Regions from separate parts of the Paenibacillus sp. FSL L8-0435 genome, predicted to be linked through region 1. Evidence: a T-box and tRNA genes for the amino acid it is inferred to sense, from the RefSeq annotation. Region 1 holds a T-box; the other holds one or more tRNA genes.
The links. The T-box of region 1 lies ahead of tyrS (tyrosine--tRNA ligase). A T-box ahead of a tRNA ligase gene usually reads a tRNA of that ligase, here a tRNA-Tyr.

Region 1 (9,819 bases):
GTACGGATTGACTGCGATCATATTCTTTCTTGCAATCTTCAACCAGACGACGATCTATATCTTCGAGCTGTTCCAATACCGCTGGAGTCGTTAATGCATCCAGGTAAGTCTTCATGTCAGCCGAGGTTTGCAACTTGAATGCTTCGGTGGACAACATACCCAGCGTCTCCGAACGAGTCGGAACGCCTTTTTTCGGCGCACCTGTGCGCAGATCCCAGTGAAGCAAACCAATGGCTTCATGATAGCTCTTAATTTTACGAGCCAGATTACGGAAGGATTCCAAATGTTCCTGTGTTTGTTTATCCATTGTTATCGTTCACCTCTTCAAAAAAAATGTTATACCCTATTGATGATACTTTTTGCATTGCGTATAATCAACTTTTAACAGATGAAAATTGCATTATTCTCCTTAAGATACGTGTTCAAAAAGTCTGATTTTCATTACCGAGAAGATAGAAATGGCGTTCAACTTCGATGCTGATGATGCCCTCAGGCATGATTCGTAATCAAAAGTGGACTTTTTGAACAACCTCTAAAGGGTTGGAGTAATGCCATCTGCTGACCGTGAAATACTATTAAAGCAAAGGCGCGTAGGACAAGCTGCATCATATGCAAGTGGCCGTGCTCGTCGTATTGGATAACAGGAGGCAATGGACATGAACAACATTCAAGAGATTTTGACTTACAACAAATCATTTGTCGAGACCAAAGAATACGAAAAGTATACGGCTGGCAAGTTTCCAACCAAAAAGATGGTTATCATCACTTGTATGGATACACGTCTGGTGGAATTGCTGCCCAAGGCTATGAACTTGAAAAACGGCGATGTGAAAATCATCAAAAACGCAGGCGCAATTATCTCTCAGCCTTTCGGGAGTGTAATGCGTAGTGTACTTGTCGCCATCTATGAATTGGGTGCAGATGAAGTCCTGGTAGTGGGACATACGGAATGTGGTATGGCTTCCCTTCACGCTGAGACCATGATTGGACATATGGTAGAGCGTGGTGTATCGGAAGAAGTCATGACTACTCTGGAGAATTCGGGCATCCGTTTACAAAAATGGTTGCGTGGGTTTGACAGCGTTGAAGAAGGGGTAAAACATACTGTGGAAGTGATCAAAAAGCATCCATTACTTCCTCCCAATGTACCCGTCCACGGCATGGTTATCGATTCTGCCACAGGTGAGCTTGATCTTGTCGCTGAGGGGTATGGACAACAGGCATCTCTCTAAATGGTTTGGAGTGCGGACCTTATGGTTCGCACTTTTTTTGTCTAAATTAAGGCAGTTGTTCTGTCAGGTTGTCAAACCATACAGTTTCAGTGTACACTTTTTATGAAAGCGGTCAAAGAAAGTAAAAACGATTGTTCTCTCTGACCTAGCCCTAATATTAAGGAGACATGTGCATGAACATACTTTCCTACGGATTGCTCGGGCTGCTCACCCGCGAGGAGTCATCGGGCTATGATCTGATGCTGAAAATCCAGCCACATTGGCAGGCGAAACACAGCCAGATCTACCCACTCCTGTCCAAGATGGAAAACGATGAGTTATTGGCCTCCCGCTGGGTACAACAGTCTGACAAACCGGACAAGAAAATGTACGCAGTTACGGAAAAAGGCATTGAAAAGCTCTTGGAATGGATGATTACTCCTGTTACCGCACCTGTTACACGCGATGAATTTAATTTGCGTATTTTGTGTGTTGGCATAGCGGAAGACGGAAGCATGAGACGCATTCTTAACGAGCGTAAAAGCTGGTTTATGGAACGCATACGTTATTTCGAGGATCTGAAGTCACGTATACCTCAGGATAATCTTCGTGTAGGCAACCGAGACTTTGGAAGCTACATCCTGGTACAAAAAGGGTTGATGCACGCACAAACAGGCCTGGAATGGTGTCATTGGGTTACCCAATTGCTTGATGGCCAAGCTGCAATTCAAGACCCAAGTCCAAGCGTTTCAGAAATTTAATAAAATTTGAAACGTTGCTGCAAGTTGACCGTATTACATGAGTAAGGTCCATTTTTGGGCGATTCAAACAAATTAATCGGGGGGTTACGATCTTTACAATGAAGAAAAAATTCGGAGTTAAACATCTAATGATGGTATTTATGGCCTTTACATTATTGTTCGCAACAGTGGGAGTAGCGAATCCGGATTCTGCAGATGCAAGACGCGGTGGCGGATTCAAATCCGGTACAAAAAGTTATAGCAATACACCTAAGAAATCCGACAGCAATGTAAGCAAATCGAATACGAATAACAATTCCAGCAATGGAGCAGCTACAACGAACCGTGGCGGATTCTTCGGCGGTGGCGGCGGATTCATGAAAGGCATGATGCTTGGTGGTCTTGCTGGTATGATGTTTGGCGGATTGTTCGGTGGCATGGGCGCTCTGGGTAACATCCTTGGATTGCTCGTGAACGTTGCAGCAATTATGTTGATTGTTATGCTGGCTATGGCACTCTTCAGAGCCATCTCCAATCGTCGCAAACCTGCAGCGGATGGTCGTTATGACCGTCGCAATGATCGTGATGATGACCATAACAGAAATGGACGGTACTAATCTCTATGGTTCTGAGCATGGATGAAATTGTGAATGCAATCTGTATTCATATGGCAGAACGTAAAGGTGTACGTCCAACCGATGTGAATGTAGAACTGAGTTGGGAAGAAGATACAGGTTATTCCGCTGAAGTTTGGATTCAAGGCCGTAGTCAATATCTGGTGGAGTCCAATATGATTGAAGCGATTCTTCGTTACCTGCACAGTGAATACAACATCCGGGCGTACCGTGAGAATGTACGACTTGATCTGGATGAAGAAATCACAGCGATCGTTAATCAATAAGATAGGTCACTCACTGGCCTGATATACGAAAGGCCGCCTCCCCTCTGTCGCCTGACAGAGATGGAAGGCGGTCTTTTTGTTTCTGTATTTGTAGCTCTATTTGTGCGTCTATTGTAGTCTCTATACGTCTCTGTGTTACGTTCTAATTCTTGGAAACTACGATTGAAGTTTAACCAGGCTGTAGTTCTTCTTACCTTTACGGATAATGATGAATTTACCGCCAATGGCATGCTCTGCCGACACTGTGAATTCAAGCTCCGTGATTTTCTCACCGTTCATGGAGATCGCGCCTTTAGTGACATCCTCACGCGCCTGGCGTTTGGATGGCTCCAACCCCAGATCTACGAGCCAGTCGACGATATTTTTCGCTTCCCCGTCCGTTTCGAATGTTGGCATTTCCTTGAAACCCTGCTCGATTTCATCTGCTGTCAGGGAACGGATATCACCACTGAACAGCGCCGCTGTAATACGCTTAGCCTGTTCGAGCATTTCTTCGCCGTGAACGAATTTTGTCATTTCTTCCGCGAGTGCTTTCTGTGCTTCACGTCTGTGCGGCTCTGTCTCTACCTTTTCAGCCAAAGCTTCGATTTGTTCTTTGCTGAGGAAAGTAAAGTATTTCAAGTATTTAATGACATCACGGTCATCTGTATTCGCCCAGAACTGGTAGAACTCAAATGGTGTTGTTTTGTTCGGGTCAAGCCAGATTGCGCCGCCAGCTGTTTTACCAAATTTGGTACCGTCGGATTTGAGCATGAGTGGAATGGTCAGACCGTACGCCTTCGCTTCAGATCCTTCTTTTTTACGAATCAGATCAAGACCACTTGTGATGTTACCCCATTGATCCGAACCACCGATTTGAAGCTGTACATCTTCGTTCTGGAACAGGTGCAGGTAGTCGAGTGATTGAAGGATCTGGTAGGAAAACTCGGTGAACGAGATTCCGCCTTCCAATCTGCTCGCAACCACATCCTTAGCCAACATTGTGTTAAGGTTAAAGTTTTTGCCGTAGTCACGCAAGAATTCAATCACATTGATTTTGTGTGTCCAATCGTAGTTGTTCACCATGCGAACCTGATTATCACCGTCTGTTACGAACAACTTCTTCATCTGCGCTGTCAGTGCATCCACATTCTCCTGCACTTGCTCCATCGTTTGCAAAGAACGCTCAGCCTGCCGACCACTTGGATCACCAATCGTTCCTGTAGCTCCACCAATCAGAATGACTGGACGGTGTCCTGCCAGTTGAAAACGTTTCAGCATCATGAATGGAATGAGATGTCCGATATGCATGCTGTCCCCCGTAGGGTCAACGCCGCAGTACAATGAGATTGATTTGGTTTCGGTCAACTCACGCAGTCCCTCTGCATCTGTCTGCTGGTTAATGGCGTCACGCCACTGTAGTTCATCAATAATATTCATGTGTATAACCCCTTTTCTATCCTCAAGATTCAGTCATGATCTACGTTAAAATACGAAATTACACGCTGGAACGGCTTTTTTGGACACAAAAAAATCGCCTCCTTGTCTTCATTAGACACAGGGACGATTATCATAACCGTGGTACCACCCAAATTGCATGGACAACACGTGAGCTTAACACGTTATCCATACCACTTTTGGCAATATATCGTTTGCCCATCCGCTTGGCATTACCCAAGTACTCCAGAGTGTAATTCGCAGCCCTTGTATGTATCAGGTTCCATCAACCCCTGACTTTCTGTAACAGGGACAAAGCCGCTACTGCGCTCTATCAACGTGATTCATGTATTCAATTTATAGCAAGTATAGCCGAACGTTTCAGTCATTGCAAGACCAAGTATACAATCTTTGAACTGAACCACGGATGCACAGTTGAAACCAGATTATATAATCATCATGTTCAATTTTCCGTGATAATAACCATACGCTTTCTCCGCGACCTGATCCTCATTGTTCCAAAACTGCAGATCTAACGCATCTAACTGCTGCTCTTGTTCCTTTGTCAGGAATTTAGGTATATCCCATAGTTCAGTAAGCCTTTCATCCTCTTTCAAGTGCTCAATGCAGCCATATGCTGACGTTATAATCTCCACGACTTGAGTCGCACCAATGATATGTAATGCCCGCAACGCGTAACGGTATACCTCTTCCCCCCAGTTGCAGAAAAACTGTATAAAACCGCCATTAAAGACATCCGCCTCTAACAGCCATAAAGCTGCAATGTCCTGCTCGTTCGAAGTCAACGATGCCAAGCCCTGTTCAGATTCATTCTTTTTTTCGACAAATAACACAGCAAAGTCATACCATACATCATTAATATCTTGCTCGCTCATGTAACACACCTCACTTTTCTTTATGCATGCTCTCTAACTCCTGTCGTTTACCCGTCTGATGCCAATGTAAATACGGATCACCGATCTGCTGGAAGGCTTCCAGAACACCCCTGTTCAGGTCCTTCATCACTTCATTTGTGTAGTTCAAATGCGTCTCTTTATTATCCACGCCATGTCTTTCCAACAACCCTACATGCGTCGCGGTGAAAATAATATCTTCCAGCAACCAATAGATGACTCCATCCGGCTGTTTCACCCGTTTCTCCAATGAAACGAGACCACGTTCGTATATTCGAACGATATACGCATCTTCTTCAGCCTCTACATAAGGCACCCCATCCCATTTAAAGCTCTCAAACAAGCGGTTAACATAGTTCTGCATCTGTTCCCTAGGGAACGATGTACGCTCTAAAAGCTGTAAAAGGATGTCTGCCAATTGTTCTTTGCTTAACATGTTGGACATGAATGCACCTGCCTCTATAAAGTAACGTCGATGACAGAATGAAAAAATGAAAAAGCTGCCCAAGGCAGCCTCTTCATTCCATACTGTTCAATCAGGTCCCACAAAAAGTCTGATACGAAGTATTGCATTGTGCAGGTAGTTCGGCATATTCAGCCTGCTCAGGTGAGTGCGCAAACGGATCTGAAAGAACTGCCAAAAGCTTCTGCATCACGCTAAGATCTCCGTGGTTCTCCGCTTGCTCAAGGGCTTCCTCAACCCGATGATTGCGGGGAATGACGGCTGGATTGTTCGTTCTCATCAACTCCCGAGAGACTTCCTTCTCCCTTTGCTGTCTGTCCAATCTTGCTTGCCACCGCTCATTCCATTCAGCAAATTCTGGCGTGCCAAACAAAGCTGTCCCTTCCAACCTATCAAAGGTCAATGCCAGGAACGTATTGGTGTAATCTGCACTATGCTTCTCCATGAGTTCAAGAAGCTCCTTGATCAACGCTTCATCTTCGGCCTCTTCATCCAACAAGCCCAGTTTGGCACGCATTCCCTTGAGCCAATGATGATGGTACAATTCAGAAAATTGTGCGATAGCATCCTGAGCGAGTTGCACGGCCTGTTCTTCATCTTCATGCAGCAACGGCAGAAGCGTCTCGGCAAAACGAGCCAAATTCCACCCCGCAATATACGGTTGATTACCATAAGCATAGCGACCTTGCCTGTCAATGGAGCTAAATACGGTTGAAGGATTGTAAGCATCCATAAAGGCGCACGGACCATAATCGATGGTCTCACCACTGATCGCCATGTTATCCGTGTTCATCACGCCATGAATGAAACCAACACGCTGCCATTGGGCAATGAGTGCCGCCTGCCGTTTAATTACTTCCTGAAGGAGCAAAAGATAGCGATTCTCAGCTTGGGCAACATCAGGAAAATGTCGATGCAACGTATAATCAGCCAACGCCCGAAGATCGTCGATAGATCCCCATCTGGCTGCATACTGGAAGGTTGCTACCCGGATATGACTGGAAGCCACCCGGGTTAAAATGGCACCCGGCCGCTCTGTTTCACGGATAATGTTTTCTCCTGTTGATACCACCGCCAGACTGCGTGTCGTTGGAATACCCAGTGCATACATCGCTTCACTAATAATATACTCACGCAACATGGGCCCTACAGCAGCACGTCCATCTCCCCCACGGGAGTAGGGTGTTCTTCCTGATCCTTTGAGCTGGATATCCACTCGCTCGCCCTGTGGCGTAATCTGTTCACCCAGCAGCAAAGCACGTCCATCTCCAAGCATGTTAAAATTGCCAAATTGATGTCCTGCATAGGCCTGAGCCAAAGGCTCGGCTCCTTCCGGAATCGAATTACCTGCAAAAATTTGCGCTCCTTCATCACTGTCAAGAGACTCCACATCCAGTCCTAGGCTGGATGCAAGCAGTCGATTGAAAATGATCAGCTTTGGTGATTCAACAGGCACTGCGCCCTGACTTGTAAAAAAGGGTTGCGGTAACTTCGCATAACTATTCTCCAAGTTCCACCCTTTGTTCAATGTTTCTTGTTGCATGGTGATCACAACTCCTTTTCTGTACCCCAGGGATATCCCTTGGTTATATTGTAGCCTTGTGAACCAATGCTCATTTATGTAGTCGCATGGAAATTCAATGTAAGATGTTGTTGACTTAAACGAACATCTAAAATGTTCTTGATGAAACTTTAGCATATTTGCATGCCTTTTGCATTCCTCATGAATCGTAAGCACAAAAAAATCCAAGAGATTTCTTTGCCAAGTGGAATCAGTGTCTTTCACTCCACTTCCCAGAAAACCCTCTTGGATCTATTCCTCTTACTACCAGATGACACATCTGTTATTACAAAGATTACGTGTGTGCTTCTTGAGCCTGTACAGGCTGTACTGGCAAGCTCTCTTTTTTCAAAGCAAGGTTAAAGAAGACATTAAGCAGGATCGCTGACAGGCTTCCCGTGATAATACCATCGCTAACAATAATCCGAATACTTTGAGGAAGCTGGGCAAACAGGTCGGGTACAGCAGTAACGCCGAGCCCAAGTGAAACGGAGCAAGCCACGATCAATAGATTGGATTGTTTGCCAAAGTCGACGTTTTGTAGCATTTTGATCCCGGATGAGACGACCATTCCAAACAGGACAACAGTCGCTCCTCCGAGGACAGCACTTGGAATAATGGTTGCAAAAGCAGCTACCTTCGGAATGAGTCCCAGAAAGATTAGAATACCTCCGGCTGCAACCACCACATTGGTCGTTTTCACCTTGGAGAGCTGAACCAAACCGACATTCTGAGCAAATGTATTGTATGGAAAGGCATTGAATATGCCACCTAGAACAAACGCGAGACCTTCTGCGCGATATCCCCGTGCCAGATCTTTTTCGTTGATTGGTTGATCACAGATTTTGCTCAAAGCCATAAATACACCTGTTGATTCGATGATAACCACCGTACCTACAATAATCATTGTAATGATTGGGCCGATTTCGAAGGTAGGCCATCCAAAGTAAAAGGGTTGAGGCAAATGGAACCAGGAGGCTTCCTGTACAGAGGCAAAATTCACTTTTCCCATGATAGCTGCGATGAGGGTTCCCACAATAATACCAAGGAGAACAGCCAGGGATTTAACAAAACCACGAGCATATCGATTCAGGATTAGAATGAACAGTAATACACCAAATGAAAGCGCCAAATTGTCCAAACTTCCGAAATTCTCGCTGTTTGCTCCACCCGCCATGTTTTTAATGCCGGTTGGGATTAGCGCAAGACCGATAATGGTTACCACTGTACCGATCACAACTGGCGGAAACAATTTGACGATTTTGCTAAAAAATACGGCAAAGATGACGATAAATAACCCGGCTGCGATGATAGACCCATAAATGGCGGGAATTCCGTACTGCGATCCAATCGCAATCATCGGTGTCACCGCTACAAAAGAACTTCCGAGCACCGCTGGTAAACCAATACCCAAGTACTTCCCTTTTCGAGCCTGAAGCCATGTTGCAATCCCACACGTTAACAGATCAATGGATACCAGATACGCCAACTGCTCTGCAGTCAGATTTAATGCTCTGCCCACAAGCAAAGGCACCAGAATTGCTCCCGCATACATCGCGAGTACGTGCTGAATACCCAGTGAAAAAACTCTCATCTTTTTGGTTTCTTTCATTCCCAAGTTGCCCCCCTGAAATTAGAATCAACAGAACCGCTGCAAAATCATGTTATGTTGATTCACATTATATAAACTATTCAGGGAAGTTCCATGATTCATAACATAGAATTGTGATAAGAGATAAAGAGTCCAACTAAAATTGGGCGTGTTATACAAAAGGTACTCTCAGACCGTTTATATCGTGTTATATTAGTTGACGTGGAAAATTTAAATAATTCTTTACACTCAGAAGCAATGAAACATGAACTTTGGATATAACTTCAGTGATTCATGTAAATTCATGTTAATGCATAATGTCAGAACATCATTTCTTTCATATTCTCAGCTTGTCGTGTTAAGAGGCTTGATGTTAAAACGTTGCTCCATTACCTCTCCGTTCTGGTGAACCCTCTCCGTAAAAAACACTTCTTCTCTGTTCATCAGAACAACGGATGAAGCTCTGGTCCCATAGTCGAATTTCTCACTTCTAACAAAGATGGGAGAAAGCAAACGTTCCCATTCCAATGGAACACTTGTATGGGGTAAAAGCTCATCCACTGAAGGGTCTGCCATTTGCAGCAAACCTAATATTTGTTCTGTCAGGGTTGCTTCGTCCTCCCCTTGGATGATTTTCTCCAGTCCTTCTTTCCCACGTTTCACCTTGGGCCAATCTGTATTAATCAAGTGATTACTAATCCCGTATATTCCAGGTTTCAACTTCATCACAACATTACCCACATTAGAATAATAATAGAGGTCGTCAGGATCACCTACTAACAAATTGTAGCCAGGATAATCATTGCGACTTCTCTCCGCGTGTTGTATATATTGCTCAGGTGTGGACGTTCCCTTTAAAAAATCAGCAACCAGATCTCCTCTTGAGCCCTTGGCATGTATATCTTCATTTGGATCACGATAATTCGTAACAGCAGCCAGACGCCCACCTTTGGTTACGCCCATCCAGGTTCCCATTTTCGACAAATCCCGGCCAGCCAATATATGAGGATGGTCTTCCCAAT
Region 2 (9,819 bases), 3.0 Mb from region 1:
GTTGGCGCCAGTTTCTTCTCCAGGAAACCGGTAATCCGGCTGGATAGAATCGTTGTTGCCATATTGCTGCGAAGTACAGCCAGATTCTGCTCTTCACTAATATCAATCAGCTCTTGCGGAACTTCCAGTCCACGCGTGACAACGATACAAGGCGTCTCTTCCGTACAAAGACGTTGCATACGATCGCGCCGCTCTTGCTCAGGTAACATTGCAAAGAAAGCTAACTCCGTTCTTCCAAGCAGCTGTACCCGTTCTTGTGGATGATATTCAAAATAACCGGCCATTTCCAGACCAGGACGGTTCAGGTCATCTACCGTAATGACTCTTTTCAATCCGTGAGATCCAGAAACAACCTCCAACTGAAATTGCTGCACGAGTTCAGATACTTTCACTTTTTTCGCCATTTGTCTCTTCCTTTCAGCATTAGCTGTCCCTCTATGTACATCAGATCGTGTATCAGTTATTTCCATTATTAGCGCATTCACATCATGGGGTACAGAATGCATACCCTTCCAACAGTCGATTCTCTCAAATAAATGAAGACAGACCTTCAAATAATCTTAAATGAATTCCGGGATGAATGCAATCGCAGCCTCCGACAACCATTAGTAAGAAAAGTCTTCTGATCGAAGCACCTTCTGGGATACTACATTCGTAGTTTAAGGGGTGTTTTTCTTACGATTATTAATCCTTCAACTCTGCCGAAACTTATAAATTCATTAATCTTAAAAAAGCCCCTTCCAGCAATAACGGAAGGGGCTCTCATTACAATGTATAATTGCGTTAACTGTCAGGTTCCATCGTCACCGAGGAATCCCAGTATTATTTGTCTTGAAGAAGTACGTTCACTTCAGTCTCTTTGTCAAAGATATGAACTTTGTTCATGTCGATGGCCATTTTAACTGTAGAACCATCACGAGTGTTAGAACGTCCGTCTACACGTGCGATCGTTGTATCATTACCAACACCGCTCAAGTAGAGGAGCATTTCGTGACCCAGGTTCTCTGTAACATCTACGTGTGTAGAGAATACAGAGTTCGGGGATGCTTCCAGGAATACTGGCTCTTCGTGAATGTCTTCTGGACGAACACCCAGAATCACTTCTTTGCCAATGTATCCTCTAGATTTCAACACTTGTGCTTTACCTTGCGGGATTTCAACATCCACACCAGGAGCTATGAAATGCATGCTAGTACCTTGCTCAGCGAGTTTACCCGAGATAAAGTTCATTGTCGGGGAACCGATGAAACCAGCTACGAACAGGTTAGCCGGCAGGTTATACAACTCTTCCGGAGAAGCTGCTTGTTGGATGATACCATCCTTCATAACAACGATCCGATCACCCATCGTCATAGCTTCGATCTGGTCATGCGTTACGTAGATAACGGTTGTTTCCAAACGTTTCGCAAGTTTAGTGATCTCTGCACGCATTTGACCACGCAGTTTGGCATCCAAGTTGGAGAGAGGCTCATCCATCAAGAACACTTGTGGATCACGGACAATCGCACGTCCCAAAGCGACACGTTGACGTTGACCACCGGACAGTGCCTTAGGTTTACGCTCAAGCAAATGCTCGATATCCAGGATTTTAGCTGCTTCACGTACACGTTTGTCGATCTCATCTTTTTTAACCTTACGCAATTTCAAACCAAACGCCATGTTTTGATATACGCTCATATGCGGATACAAGGCATAGGATTGGAATACCATCGCGATATCGCGGTCTTTAGGTGCAACATCATTAACGACACGGTCACCGATATAGAGTTTACCTTCAGAAATTTCCTCAAGGCCTGCGATCATACGAAGTGTTGTTGATTTACCACAACCGGACGGACCTACCAGTACCAGAAATTCTTTATCTTTAATGTCCAGGTTAATGTCAACTACAGTTGCTTTATCAGAACCCGGGTATTTTTTGAAAATATGCTCTAAACGTACTCCAGCCATGATTGTTGCCTCCTCAGAGATCATTTTGTAATCGAATACAATTTGTATTTTTATAATACCCTATCTACGTGAGGTTTGACTATTCGCAAACTGCACAAAAATATCAATGCTTTTTCGTCACTTTGTACATTAGTAGTAAAAACTGCACTAGAACGGCACTTTCGAAGTGCCTCACATCATAGCCAATCTCCTGTTTGATCTTGTCCAGACGGTATACCAACGTATTACGATGAATGAAAAGTCGTTTCGCTGTCTCGCTGACATTACAGTCCAGGCTAAAAAAAGTCTCCAGCGTAGCAAGTGTCTCACTGTCATTGAAGATAACCGTGTCTTTGCCAGTTTCCTTTATAAAACGTATACGTTGATCATCTGGAATGCTCGCTACCAACCTCTCCAGGTGAAGATCCCATGGGAGATGAATATGCTGCGTAACATGGAATGCTCTCCCTAAGTGAACACTCTCTCTAAGAAGAGTTGTGACCGATACAAGTTGTTGCGCAGGAATGCATGGCAGAGATGCAGACAGATGGAACACCCCAGCCCACTCACTGGCAACCAATTCATGCAACCCCAGACAAAAAGCGTTCAGTGAGTCCTTTTTGGCCTCCGTTGTATCTTCCTCGGCTTCTTCTGTAACAATTTCTTTATCACCCATGAAAATCCACTCTTGCTCCCCCAAAGGAATCAAGACAATCTCCTCGCCAAAGTAACTCTCAAGCAACTTGTTGAGCTCCTTGGATCGTAAACGATGGGCATCCGGTGTATCTCCTTGCAGCAAGAAGAGAATCTTCTCCGTATTCAACTCTGCTGCCACTACAAAGCGATCAGGAACAGCTTCAGCTTCCTTTTCGGTAGGTTGTTCAACCTGCTCTTTAAGCCAGAGACCCAATTCAGTCAAATACTGCTCCCTATCATTCTCATATACAACAGGTTGTACCTCATCGGGTAGAGCCGTGTTAGTACGGATTACAAGCTCGATCAATTGCCGTGTTTCCAAGGTAATAGATCTTGCAGCGCATCCCCAACACACGACGGTCTCTTCTTTCTTATTCATCCGAACCTTAAAAAATATACGCTCTCCCGTATTCAAACTGATCACATCGGATGAACTTGGAGATGCAGATTGATCAGATAACTCCTGACTCTCACCTTCATCATCACCAAAAGTCTCTGAATTCTCATGATGACCAATCAGATTTTCCACGGATTGCATCCATTCTTCTATTGTAATTTCATATTCGTCCAAAGTTGTGCCAATAATGACTTCAATTTGCTGTTTTAGATCAGGTATGAGCTTCATATAATGAACGTCACCACTCTGCATGTTTTCTACTAGTTTATCATATCTTGCCGAGTATTAATAAAAATCCATATTGAGTTAAAATCACATAACAAAAAAGAGCGACTAATCAAATTAATGATTAATCACTCTTTTCTTAAAGATGAGTCATGAAGGGCTCGAACCTTCGACACCCTGATTAAAAGTCAGGTGCTCTACCAACTGAGCTAATGACTCATAAAACTGGTGGAGGATGATGGATTCGAACCACCGAACCCGTACGGGAGCAGATTTACAGTCTGATGCGTTTGGCCACTTCGCTAATCCTCCAGGGATTAAAGGTGGCTCGGGACGGAATCGAACCGCCGACACGAGGATTTTCAGTCCTCTGCTCTACCGACTGAGCTACCGAGCCATATTTAATTTTTAGGATTAATGGCGGAACCGACGGGATTCGAACCCGCGATCTCCTGCGTGACAGGCAGGCATGTTAGGCCAACTACACCACGGTTCCAGGCATTAATGGTGCCGGCGAGAGGACTTGAACCCCCAACCTACTGATTACAAGTCAGTTGCTCTACCAGTTGAGCTACACCGGCGTATATGGTGGAGGCTGAGGGGATCGAACCCCCGACCCTCTGCTTGTAAGGCAGATGCTCTCCCAGCTGAGCTAAGCCTCCTGGGTAATATGGTAGCGGCGGAGGGGATCGAACCCCCGACCTTACGGGTATGAACCGTACGCTCTAGCCAGCTGAGCTACACCGCCATATTAATTATGTCTTGATTGCTTGTCCACCTTTAGGTAAAGATGGCGGAGAGAGAGGGATTCGAACCCTCGCACCGCTTACGCAGTCTAACCCCTTAGCAGAGGGTCCCCTTATAGCCACTTGGGTATCTCTCCGAATAACAATCATCAACATCATTCAAGGATTGCTCCCTGAAAACTAGATTCGAAACGAAACACGCGAATTACAACTTGCTATTGGATAAGCCCTCGACCGATTAGTACTGGTCAGCTCCATGCATTGCTGCACTTCCACCCCCAGCCTATCTACCTCGTCGTCTTCAAGGGGTCTTACATACTGGGAAATCTCATCTTGAGGGGGGCTTCACGCTTAGATGCTTTCAGCGTTTATCCCGTCCGTACATAGCTACCCAGCGGTGCTCCTGGCGGAACAACTGGTACACCAGCGGTACGTCCATCCCGGTCCTCTCGTACTAAGGACAGCTCCTCTCAAATTTCCTACGCCCACGACAGATAGGGACCGAACTGTCTCACGACGTTCTGAACCCAGCTCGCGTACCGCTTTAATGGGCGAACAGCCCAACCCTTGGGACCTACTTCAGCCCCAGGATGCGATGAGCCGACATCGAGGTGCCAAACCTCCCCGTCGATGTGGACTCTTGGGGGAGATAAGCCTGTTATCCCCAGGGTAGCTTTTATCCGTTGAGCGATGGCCCTTCCATGCGGTACCACCGGATCACTAAGCCCGACTTTCGTCCCTGCTCGACTTGTAGGTCTCGCAGTCAAGCTCCCTTATGCCTTTGCACTCTTCGAATGATTTCCAACCATTCTGAGGGAACCTTTGGGCGCCTCCGTTACTCTTTAGGAGGCGACCGCCCCAGTCAAACTGCCCACCTGACACTGTCCCCGCACCGGATTACGGTACCAGGTTAGAACCTAGATACGATCAGGGTGGTATCCCAACGTTGCCTCCACACAAGCTGGCGCTCATGCTTCAAAGGCTCCCACCTATCCTGTACAGATCGTACCCAAATTCAATATCAAGCTGCAGTAAAGCTCCATGGGGTCTTTCCGTCTTGTCGCGGGTAACCTGCATCTTCACAGGTATTAAAATTTCACCGGATCTCTCGTTGAGACAGCGCCCAAGTCGTTACGCCATTCGTGCGGGTCAGAATTTACCTGACAAGGAATTTCGCTACCTTAGGACCGTTATAGTTACGGCCGCCGTTTACTGGGGCTTCGGTTCACAGCTTCGGGATTACTCCCTAACCACTCCCCTTAACCTTCCAGCACCGGGCAGGCGTCAGCCCGTATACTTCGCCTTACGGCTTCGCACAGACCTGTGTTTTTGCTAAACAGTCGCTTGGGCCTTTTCACTGCGGCCCCCTCGTGCTATTCACACTACCGGGGCACCCCTTCTCCCGAAGTTACGGGGTCATTTTGCCGAGTTCCTTAACGAGAGTTCTTCCGCGCGCCTTAGAATACTCTTCTCGCCTACCTGTGTCGGTTTGCGGTACGGGCACCATCACCTGGCTAGAGGCTTTTCTTGGCAGTGTGAGATCATGACCTTCGCTACTATAATTTTCGCTCCCCATCACAGCTCAGCCTTACAATGTGCGGATTTGCCTACACATCAGCCTCACTGCTTAGACGGACATCCATCAGTCCGCGTCACTACCCTACTGCGTCCCCCCATTGCTCATAACGGCTTACGGTGGTACAGGAATTTCGACCTGTTGTCCTTCGACTACGCCTTTCGGCCTCGCCTTAGGTCCCGACTTACCCTGAGCGGACGAGCCTTCCTCAGGAACCCTTAGGCTTTCGGCGGATCAGATTCTCACTGATCTTTTCGTTACTCATACCGGCATTCTCACTTGTATAATGTCCAGCGCTCCTTACGGTACACCTTCAACCCTTATACAACGCTCCCCTACCCCTGATGCAAAGCATCAAGCCATAGCTTCGGTGGTGTGTTTAGCCCCGTTACATTTTCGGCGCAGAGTCACTCGACCAGTGAGCTATTACGCACTCTTTCAATGGTGGCTGCTTCTAAGCCAACATCCTGGTTGTCTGTGCAACTCCACATCCTTTCCCACTTAACACACACTTGGGGACCTTAGCTGATGGTCTGGGCTGTTTCCCTTTTGACAATGGATCTTAGCACTCACTGTCTGACTCCCGGAAGTAAGTCTATGGCATTCGGAGTTTGACTGAGCTTGGTAACCCTTGCGGGCCCCGCACCCAATCAGTGCTCTACCTCCACGACTCTGTTTTCCGAGGCTAGCCCTAAAGCTATTTCGGGGAGAACCAGCTATCTCCGAGTTCGATTGGAATTTCTCCGCTACCCCCACCTCATCCCCGCATTTTTCAACATGCGTGGGTTCGGGCCTCCAGTGCGTGTTACCGCACCTTCACCCTGGACAGGGGTAGATCACCCGGTTTCGGGTCTACGTCCACGTACTACATCGCCCTATTCAGACTCGCTTTCGCTGCGGCTCCGGCTCTTCACCTTAACCTTGCACGGGAACGTAACTCGCCGGTTCATTCTACAAAAGGCACGCCATCACCCCTAAAACGGGCTCTGACTTTTTGTAAGCACACGGTTTCAGGTTCTATTTCACTCCCCTTCCGGGGTGCTTTTCACCTTTCCCTCACGGTACTGCTTCACTATCGGTCGCTAGGAAGTATTTAGCCTTGGCAGATGGTCCTGCCGGATTCATACGGGGTTTCACGTGCCCCGCACTACTCGGGATCCGTCTCGGAGGGAACAGACTTTCAACTACAGGGCTTTTACCTTCTTTGGCGGGCCTTTCCAGACCTCTTCGCTTAACCGGTTCCTTTGTAACTCCATGTGAGACGTCCCACAACCCCAAAGAGCAAGCTCTCTGGTTTGGGCTTCTCCGCGTTCGCTCGCCGCTACTGACGGAATCACTATTGTTTTCTCTTCCTCAGGGTACTTAGATGTTTCAGTTCCCCTGGTATGCCTCTACACAACCTATGTATTCAGTTGTGAGTAACTGGAAATTACCCCAGCTGGGTTTCCCCATTCGGACACCCCCGGATCAAAGCTTGCTTACAGCTCCCCGAGGCAGTTTCGTTGTTCGCCACGTCCTTCATCGGCTCCTAGCGCCTAGGCATCCTCCGTGTGCTCTTAGTAGCTTAACCATTTTGTTCCGGTTTCGGTCGCTCGCCTCCCTTGTTTTGCTTGCGCAAAGCCAAAAGTCGCTCTCACCCGATACCATCACAAAAGCAATTTAACTACCTTTATACACTTGACTTGTTTGCACAAGTTCAGCTTAAAGGAATGTTCTAATTCGCGTTTGTTTCGTTTCGATATCTAGTTTTCAAAGAACAAACTTGTAAAACATTTTTGGTGGAGCCAAGCGGGATCGAACCGCTGACCTCCTGCTTGCAAGGCAGGCGCTCTCCCAGCTGAGCTATGGCCCCATATAAAGTTTAAAGGTATAGATGGTGGGCCCTGGTGGACTCGAACCACCGGCCTCACCCTTATCAGAGGTGCGCTCTAACCAACTGAGCTAAGGGCCCACATTACATATACTATTTGAACCCAAAATGGGTTACGCTTGGCGGCGTTCTACTCTCCCAGGACCCTGCGGTCCAAGTACCATTGACGCTGAAGGGCTTAACGGTCGTGTTCGGGATGGGAACGTGTGGAACCCCTTCGCTATCGCCACCAAACGTTTGAGAGTTTAAGCTCTCAAAACTGAGCAACGAGTGAGTAACTAGCCGACCTGGCTAGATTTTGTATTTGAATGTTTCCACTCGGGAAACGATTCTCCATAGAAAGGAGGTGATCCAGCCGCACCTTCCGATACGGCTACCTTGTTACGACTTCACCCCAATCATCTATCCCACCTTCGGCGGCTGGCTCCTTGCGGTTACCCCACCGACTTCGGGTGTTATAAACTCTCGTGGTGTGACGGGCGGTGTGTACAAGACCCGGGAACGTATTCACCGCGGCATGCTGATCCGCGATTACTAGCAATTCCGACTTCATGCAGGCGAGTTGCAGCCTGCAATCCGAACTGAGACCGGCTTTGTTGGGATTGGCTCCATCTCGCGATTTCGCAGCCCGTTGTACCGGCCATTGTAGTACGTGTGTAGCCCAGGTCATAAGGGGCATGATGATTTGACGTCATCCCCACCTTCCTCCGGTTTGTCACCGGCAGTCTATCTAGAGTGCCCACCCGAAGTGCTGGCAACTAAATATAAGGGTTGCGCTCGTTGCGGGACTTAACCCAACATCTCACGACACGAGCTGACGACAACCATGCACCACCTGTCTTGAATGTTCCGAAGAAAAGGTACATCTCTGCACCGGTCATTCAGATGTCAAGACCTGGTAAGGTTCTTCGCGTTGCTTCGAATTAAACCACATACTCCACTGCTTGTGCGGGTCCCCGTCAATTCCTTTGAGTTTCAGTCTTGCGACCGTACTCCCCAGGCGGAGTGCTTAATGTGTTAACTTCGGCACCAAGGGTATCGAAACCCCTAACACCTAGCACTCATCGTTTACGGCGTGGACTACCAGGGTATCTAATCCTGTTTGCTCCCCACGCTTTCGCGCCTCAGCGTCAGTTACAGCCCAGAGAGTCGCCTTCGCCACTGGTGTTCCTCCACATATCTACGCATTTCACCGCTACACGTGGAATTCCACTCTCCTCTTCTGCACTCAAGTCACCCAGTTTCCAGTGCGATCCGGGGTTGAGCCCCGGGATTAAACACCAGACTTAAATGACCGCCTGCGCGCGCTTTACGCCCAATAATTCCGGACAACGCTTGCCCCCTACGTATTACCGCGGCTGCTGGCACGTAGTTAGCCGGGGCTTTCTTCTCAGGTACCGTCACCTTGAGAGCAGTTACTCTCCCAAGCGTTCTTCCCTGGCAACAGAGCTTTACGATCCGAAAACCTTCATCACTCACGCGGCATTGCTCCGTCAGGCTTTCGCCCATTGCGGAAGATTCCCTACTGCTGCCTCCCGTAGGAGTCTGGGCCGTGTCTCAGTCCCAGTGTGGCCGATCACCCTCTCAGGTCGGCTACGCATCGTCGCCTTGGTGAGCCGTTACCCCACCAACTAGCTAATGCGCCGCAGGCCCATCCCCAAGTGACAGATTGCTCCGTCTTTCCAGTTTCCTTCAGGCGAAGAAAACAACTATTCGGTATTAGCTACCGTTTCCGGTAGTTGTCCCAAACTTGAGGGCAGGTTGCCTACGTGTTACTCACCCGTCCGCCGCTAAGTATCAAGGAAGCAAGCTTCCTATCAACTCCGCTCGACTTGCATGTATTAGGCATGCCGCCAGCGTTCGTCCTGAGCCAGGATCAAACTCTCCAATAAAGTATTGAAAAGAGCGATAAGCTCATTTTGAATCTGACGAGATTAAAAATCTCATTTGTGCTCCAGTCGATCCAAGCCAAGGCTTGTCTCCAACTTTTGCGTTCATTCTGCAAGCAGAATGTTTACTCACTCGTTGTTCAGTTTTCAAAGATCAAACTCGTTTTTTCGTCACCATTTTCTCTCAGCGGCGACTTTTATAATATATCATACTTCGTTTGTTTTGGTCAAGTGTTTTTTTGAAATTCTTTTTCGAAGTTCGTAATGAGCTCCTTCATTTCATCTAAAGCATCTAACCAAGCAAGCAAAGCAACGAGATATAATGTACCATATAAATATCCTGCGAGTCAACTATCCGAACAAAGAAATTTTCAACCCTAATAATAGCCCCACACCTGGCAATCCCAAAACAGTTACAGTCCCTATCGTTGCAGGGTTCAGCGGGATGTAGGTTCCTGTAATCCAGCCAGAATAATTCACGATATATATCC

Region 2: it encodes a tRNA-Tyr, which carries the amino acid that the T-box ahead of tyrS (tyrosine--tRNA ligase) is inferred to sense. The anticodon was not compared.

What each region holds. Positions count from the first base shown of each region.
Region 1 is NZ_CP150185.1:4,241,081-4,250,899, forward strand. Features, by position in the region: gene NST33_RS18855 (carboxypeptidase M32) at 1-307, opposite strand, end outside; gene NST33_RS18860 (carbonic anhydrase) at 657-1,232, shown strand; gene NST33_RS18865 (PadR family transcriptional regulator) at 1,406-1,972, shown strand; gene NST33_RS18870 (hypothetical protein) at 2,071-2,568, shown strand; gene NST33_RS18875 (YxcD family protein) at 2,574-2,852, shown strand; gene tyrS (tyrosine--tRNA ligase) at 3,009-4,271, opposite strand; T-box leader at 4,388-4,615, opposite strand; gene NST33_RS18885 (DUF4375 domain-containing protein) at 4,715-5,164, opposite strand; gene NST33_RS18890 (Imm63 family immunity protein) at 5,175-5,627, opposite strand; gene NST33_RS18895 (YdiU family protein) at 5,719-7,188, opposite strand; gene NST33_RS18900 (nucleobase:cation symporter-2 family protein) at 7,502-8,818, opposite strand; gene NST33_RS18905 (NRDE family protein) at 9,143-9,819, opposite strand, start outside.
Region 2 is NZ_CP150185.1:141,264-151,082, reverse strand. Features, by position in the region: gene hprK (HPr(Ser) kinase/phosphatase) at 1-404, opposite strand, end outside; gene ugpC (sn-glycerol-3-phosphate ABC transporter ATP-binding protein UgpC) at 823-1,950, opposite strand; gene NST33_RS00750 (helix-turn-helix domain-containing protein) at 2,054-3,274, opposite strand; tRNA gene NST33_RS00745 (tRNA-Lys) at 3,394-3,466, opposite strand; tRNA gene NST33_RS00740 (tRNA-Tyr) at 3,474-3,559, opposite strand; tRNA gene NST33_RS00735 (tRNA-Phe) at 3,572-3,644, opposite strand; tRNA gene NST33_RS00730 (tRNA-Asp) at 3,666-3,743, opposite strand; tRNA gene NST33_RS00725 (tRNA-Thr) at 3,753-3,828, opposite strand; tRNA gene NST33_RS00720 (tRNA-Val) at 3,834-3,909, opposite strand; tRNA gene NST33_RS00715 (tRNA-Met) at 3,919-3,995, opposite strand; tRNA gene NST33_RS00710 (tRNA-Ser) at 4,039-4,130, opposite strand; rRNA gene NST33_RS00705 (23S ribosomal RNA) at 4,212-7,139, opposite strand; tRNA gene NST33_RS00700 (tRNA-Ala) at 7,346-7,421, opposite strand; tRNA gene NST33_RS00695 (tRNA-Ile) at 7,444-7,520, opposite strand; rRNA gene rrf (5S ribosomal RNA) at 7,557-7,673, opposite strand; rRNA gene NST33_RS00685 (16S ribosomal RNA) at 7,779-9,331, opposite strand; gene NST33_RS00680 (pro-sigmaK processing inhibitor BofA family protein) at 9,680-9,819, opposite strand, start outside.